Simiduia agarivorans SA1 = DSM 21679: one gene and its partner. The protein of the gene in region 1 binds, or shares a complex with, the protein of each later gene. Links are inferred from orthologs where the notes say so. Each region holds a gene or a part of one and is shown on either strand. Other genes may lie near its edges. The genes, in order: trxA and trxB.

Evidence for each region.
Region 2: the proteins of trxA (region 1) and trxB are in contact, whole or in part, in a crystal structure (PDB 1F6M), measured with the Escherichia coli proteins. The link is inferred for Simiduia agarivorans SA1 = DSM 21679 from one-to-one orthologs.

What each region holds. Positions count from the first base shown.
Region 1 is NC_018868.3:2,535,017-2,538,272, forward strand. Bases 328-3,256 are described here. They hold trxA (thioredoxin TrxA), read left to right. Parts: upstream 328-1,593; coding sequence 1,594-1,920; downstream 1,921-3,256. Other genes in these bases: ppk1 (polyphosphate kinase 1), read left to right, coding at 328-1,442; rho (transcription termination factor Rho), read left to right, coding at 2,268-3,256. Outside these bases: more of ppk1, read left to right, coding at 1-327. UniProt on the Escherichia coli protein: Participates in various redox reactions through the reversible oxidation of its active center dithiol to a disulfide and catalyzes dithiol-disulfide exchange reactions.
Region 2 is NC_018868.3:689,298-692,433, forward strand. Bases 245-3,053 are described here. They hold trxB (thioredoxin-disulfide reductase), read left to right. Parts: upstream 245-1,079; coding sequence 1,080-2,027; downstream 2,028-3,053. Other genes in these bases: M5M_RS03075 (DNA translocase FtsK), read right to left, coding at 245-850; aat (leucyl/phenylalanyl-tRNA--protein transferase), read left to right, coding at 2,059-2,748; M5M_RS03090 (arginyltransferase), read left to right, coding at 2,759-3,053. In the rest of the region: more of M5M_RS03075, read right to left, coding at 1-244; more of M5M_RS03090, read left to right, coding at 3,054-3,136.

The DNA of each region.
Region 1 (3,256 bases):
ATCATTTTGTATTCTTGTCCTCCATTATTCACGCCAATGCCGACAAGCTGTTTCCCGGCATGGAAATCAAAGGCTGCTACCAGTTCCGCATCACCCGCAATGCCGACCTCGACTTCGACACCGAAGGCGTGGCCGACCTGGCGCGCGCACTCAAAGGCGAACTGCATTCGCGCCGGTTCGGCAATGCGGTGCGACTGGAGGTGGTGGACGACTGCCCAGAACCGCTGGTGAATTTCCTGTTGCGCGAAACCGGGCTCTCGCAAGCCGAGCTCTACATGGTCAATGGCCCGGTGAATTTCAAGCGCCTGATGGATGCCGAAAAACAGATCGACCGGCCCGACCTGCAATACGCCAGCTTCGTCCAGACCATTCCCAAGGGCCTGACCCGCAAAGACAATATTTTTCAGGCCATCGCCCACCGCGACCAGCTGCTGCACCATCCGTTTGAGTCCTTTACTCCGGTGGTGGAACTGCTCAGTCAGGCCGCTAAGGACCCGGATGTGCTGGCCATCAAACAAACCCTGTACCGCACCGGCTCCAGTTCACCCATCGTGGATGCGCTATTGGAAGCGGCCCGCAACGGTAAGGAAGTAACCGCCGTGGTGGAGCTGCGCGCGCGCTTTGACGAAGAGGAAAACCTGGAGCTGGCGAGCCGACTGCAGGAAGCCGGCGCCGTGGTGGTGTATGGCGTGGTGGGTTACAAAACCCACGCCAAGATGATCCTGATTGTCCGGCGCGAGGCCGGCAAACTGCGCCGCTACGTGCACTTGGGTACCGGCAACTACCACAGCGGCAATGCGCGCCTGTACACCGACTACTCCCTGTTCTCGGCCGATCAGGTGCTCGGTGCGGACGTGCACATTATTTTCCAGCAGCTCACCGGCATGGGCAAAACCGAGCGACCCCAGAAGCTTCTGAACGCACCCTTTACCCTCAAGCGGCAGTTGATCCGCATGATTGATGCCGAGATCAAGGCCGTGGATGAGGGTGGCAGTGGCCGCATTATCATCAAGTGCAACGGCCTGACCGAACCTAAAATCATTCAGGCGCTGTACCGGGCATCCCAGGCCGGCGTGGCCATCGACCTGATTATCCGCGGCATGTGCTGCCTGAAACCCGGCGTGGAAGGCATTTCCGACAATATCCGGGTCACCTCGGTGGTGGGCCGGTTTCTGGAACACAGCCGGGTGTTTTACTTTGCCAACAGCCAGCCCGGGCTCTATTGCGGCAGCGCCGACCTGATGGAGCGCAACCTCAACCGGCGGGTCGAAGTGGTGTTTCCCGTTGAGGAACCCGCCCTCGCCCGCCGCCTGCTGGCCGATCTCGACACCTATCTGTCCGACACCCGCCAGGGCTGGGAATTGTCACCCACCGGCGATTACGAGCGCACGGGTAATTCCGGTCAGGCGTCTCAATCGCAACTGCTGGGCGAACTGACCTGACGCAAATTTGTGCCAAAGGGGTTTAAAAGCGCCGGACAAACCCCACTATTGCTACACCACAAGTACAGCAGCGCCTTGTACCTGCTATGCTCAATCATTATCATGCAGCCCCTGAGCCCTGCTGATTTTCCTTACTGATGGAGAACCCCCAATGAGTGACGCTATCGTTCACGTATCCGACGCCAGCTTTGAGAACGACGTACTCAAGGCCGAAGGCCCCGTTCTGGTCGATTTCTGGGCAGCCTGGTGTGGCCCCTGCAAGATGATCGCCCCGGTACTGGACGAACTGGCCGGCGAGCTGGCCGGCAAGATCACCATTGCCAAGATGGACGTTGATGCCAACAAAGAAACCCCGGCCAAGTTCAACATCCGCGGCATTCCGACCCTGATGATCTTCAAGGGCGGCCAGATGGAGTCCATGAAAGTGGGCGCGCTGTCCAAATCCCAGCTGGTCGAGTTCATCAACTCCGCCATCTGACCGGATGCCACTGAACGTCGCTTATGCGGCGTTCAGTTTTTGCACTATCCAGAATTAGTGTTTATACTCAGGCCATCTTGCATTAGCATTTGTTTTACCCCGTCTGACCTTTCCCCCAAGCCACATTGAATAAAGGCCCCAGAACCGGCCGCAACCGCTTGGAATACCCCGGGAATGTTCAGACACAGGCAATGCGCCCGCCGCCGACGCGCAAGCCCAAAACGCTTACATTGCCCCCAGGACAACACAACCTGTTGAATACAGACATTCGTTAACCCTTTTGCACCACCGGACCTTCCCGGGCCCAGGTGGATAGCGCAAACCTTTTCCATACAGCACACGCGTTTATGAACCTGACCGATCTGAAAACCAAACCCATTGAAGAACTGCTTGATATCGCCAAAGAGATGGGGCTTGAAAACCTCGCCCGCTCGCGCAAGCAGGACATTATCTTTAACATCCTCAAGCGCCACGCCAAAAGCGGCGAAGACATTTACGGCGACGGGGTTCTTGAGATTCTCCAGGACGGGTTTGGTTTCCTGCGCTCTGCCGATGGCTCTTTCCTGGCCGGCCCCGACGACATCTACGTGTCGCCGAGCCAGATCCGCCGGTTCAACCTGCGCACGGGTGACTCCATTTCGGGCAAGATCCGGCCACCCAAAGAAGGTGAACGCTATTTCGCGCTGCTGAAAGTTAACGACATTAACTTCGACAAACCGGAAAACTCCCGCAACAAGATCCTGTTCGAGAACCTCACGCCCCTGTTCCCGAACCAGCGCCTGGTACTGGAAGCCGGTAACGGCTCCACCGAAGACCTCACCGGCCGCATCATCGACCTGATTGCGCCCATCGGCAAAGGCCAGCGCGGCCTGATTGTGGCCCCGCCCAAAGCCGGTAAAACCATCATGATGCAGAACATCGCTCAGGCCATTACCCGCAACAACCCGGAATGCCACCTGATCGTTCTGCTGATCGATGAGCGCCCCGAAGAAGTAACAGAAATGCAACGCTCGGTGCGCGGCGAAGTGGTCGCCTCCACCTTCGACGAGCCACCTGCCCGCCACGTACAAGTGGCCGAGATGGTGATCGAAAAGGCCAAGCGCCTGGTTGAACACAAGAAAGACGTGGTGATCCTGCTGGACTCCATTACCCGTCTGGCACGCGCCTACAACACCGTGATTCCGTCCTCCGGTAAGGTGCTGACCGGCGGTGTGGATGCACATGCGCTGGAAAAACCCAAGCGCTTCTTTGGTGCCGCGCGGAACATCGAAGAAGGCGGCAGCCTGACCATCGTAGCCACCGCACTGGTAGACACCGGTTCCAAAATGGACGAAGT
Region 2 (3,136 bases), 1.8 Mb from region 1 along the record:
GATCGGCCTCATCCAACAGGCCGATCTTCGGCAGCTCGCCATCGACCGTGGTGTCCACAAACAGCGACCGTTGCTTTTCTTTTTCCACGCGTGGGCTGGGCACCGGTTTCTTTACCGGCTGCTCAATCAGAATGGGCTCCCGCTTTTCCTGTTTCTCTACTTGCGCGGCAATGGCTTTACGACGCGCTTTCTGATTGGCCTGAACTTGTTCTTTTTCAGCTTTTGTCTTGCGCCATTCGGTCCACCGGGTCGCGGCTTTGTTTATGCTATCCAGCGTAATCCTGCCGGTGGCGTCCATCAGCCTGATCCAGCTGAGGTCAGTAAATACCGTCAGCCCGAACAGCAAACAGGCCAGCAGAATCAGTGTCGCGCCAGAAAAGGAAAATGCCGTATCGAGTGACGCCGATACAGAAGCGCCTAACAGCCCCCCATGGGAAAATGGCAGCCCACTATCTCCGCTTTGCTGCAATGCGATCAGGCCTGTGCCGCCGATCATCAGCAGCACCAGCCCCAGCGTCCGCAATGCCATCATGAGCCCGTCAAAGCCCCGGCCGGATTTCCGGTCCCGGAAAATGACCCAGGCACGCCAGGCCAGCAATAGCGGAAACACATAGGCCATGTAACCAAACAAAGACATACAGACGTCCGCAAGCCAGGCACCAAAAGGTCCACCGGCATTGGCGACGGCCCGGTTCATACCCGTGCTGGACCAACCGGGATCCACCGGGTCATAAGTGGCCAGTACCATGGTCAGAAAGGTGCAAATAACAACCAACGCAATAAGGGAACCTTCAGTGGCCGCCCTGCCCACGAGTCTGTTTACCGGCTGAGTCTGTTCAGCTGCTTTCAAACGGTTCTCACTCCCGCCCCATCTTGTGAAGGAGCTATTATTACTTAATAATCAGCACGTTATACGCCTTTCTTAATGTAAAGAAAAGCCATTGTTTGAGCCTATAGGCTGCTGCAATCCAATAGATAAGGCCAGACAATTGGCCTATTTTGCTCAAGGCCCTAGAATTCTGACCCTATCGACCCAATCTAAACTTCAGACCTCATTTACTGCCAATCAGGACACATTCATGAGCGACATCAAGCACCATCGCCTCATCATTCTGGGCTCTGGCCCAGCCGGTTACACTGCTGCCATTTACGCAGCCCGCGCCAACCTAAAACCGGTGGTGATTACCGGCATGCAGCAGGGCGGCCAGCTTACCACAACCACCGAAGTGGAGAATTGGCCGGGTGGTGTTCACGACCTCCAGGGCCCCGATCTGATGGTCCAGATGCAGCAACACGCAGAACGCTTCAATACCGAGATCATTTTCGACCATATAGATGAAGTGAAGCTGAACGAACGCCCTTTTCTGCTGAAAGGTTCGTCCACCTACAGCTGCGACGCGTTGATTATTTGCACGGGTGCCAGCGCCCAATACCTTGGCCTGCCTTCCGAAGAGGCGTATATGGGCCGCGGTGTTTCCGCTTGCGCCACCTGCGATGGATTCTTCTACAAAGACCAGAAGGTTGTGGTGGTTGGTGGCGGTAATACTGCCGTCGAAGAAGCCCTGTATCTTTCCAACATAGCCTCTGAGGTGACCCTGATTCACCGTCGCGACACGCTCCGCTCTGAGAAGATTCTGCAGGACAAGCTGTTCGAGAAAGCCAAAAATGGCAACGTCAAGTTGCTTTGGAACCACACGCTGGAAGAGGTGCTTGGCGACGATGCTGGCGTCACCGGCGTGAGGGTAAAATCCACACAGGATGGCAGCACTCAGGATCTGGACGCCCAGGGCGCCTTCATCGCTATTGGTCACAAGCCCAATACCGACATATTTGCCGGCCAGCTGGAAATGAAAGACGGCTACATCGTGGTCAAATCCGGTTTGCACGGCAACGCCACAAGTACCTCCGTGCCCGGTGTTTTTGCTGCCGGCGACGTGGCAGACCACATCTACCGCCAGGCGATCACTTCAGCCGGTGCAGGTTGTATGGCCGCGCTGGACGCTGAAAAATACCTGGACGACCTGTAAAACCTCTTGGGCGCTGGCGTGGAGCTGACATTTGATCCCCTGGCTTGAACCTGGCGCCCCCCACTTTCCACCGGTCTCCAGTGCACTCGATGAACCCAACGGCCTGTTGGCCGCGGGCGGAGAGCTGAGCCCCGAATGGTTGATTGCCGCCTATCAGCGCGGCATTTTCCCTTGGTTTGACGACGAGTCGGTAATCCTTTGGTGGTCCCCTGCCCCGCGCATGGTCCTGCTACCTTCGGCCATTCACCTGAGTCGTTCACTGCGCAAACTCATTCGTCAACGCCGCTTTGAGATTCGGTTTGATACCGATTTCCAGCAGGTAATAAAACACTGCAGTAGTGCTCGCCCGGAAACCTGGATACTGCCGAGCATGATTGAAGCCTATGTGCGCTTGCATCGTCAGGGTATAGCCCATTCGGTGGAGGTCTGGCAGGACAACCAACTGGTGGGTGGACTTTACGGTGTGCATCTGGGGGGCATGTTCTTTGGCGAATCCATGTTTTCCAATGTACCTAACGCCTCAAAGCTCGCACTGGCGGCCCTCGCCCGCCATGCACAGCACTGGGGTTTACACGCGATCGATTGCCAAATGCATACGGAACACCTAGCCTCCATGGGGGCGACGCTTCGGTCGCGTCAGGAATTTAACGCTATGCTTAAAAGCTGTCACCTGCCGTTAAAGCCCGACTGGGTGTACAGTGAACAATTGATGGACGTTTGAATTCGCCAACATGAGCAGTTCTGTAAACCTGAAGCTTTTTGCAACCCATCCGCATGCGTGCAGCTATCTCGACGAGCGCGAAGCCACTACGGTTTTCATCGACCCGGATGCCAAGGTAGACAAATCACTCTATTCGCGCCTCTCTGCACTGGGTTTTCGGCGCTCGGGCCAGCATGTTTATCGACCCCACTGTGCGCAGTGCAACGCCTGTATTCCCATGCGGATCCCCGTGACCCAATTCAGTCCCAGTCGAAGTCAACGGCGCGTACTCAAACGCAATCAGGACCTGAGGCTTGAAGTATTAGAGTCTGGCGATTCCGACGAGTTTTACGCGCTGTATGCTCGCTATATTGCTGCCAGACATAAGGATGGCGACATGTACCCCCCA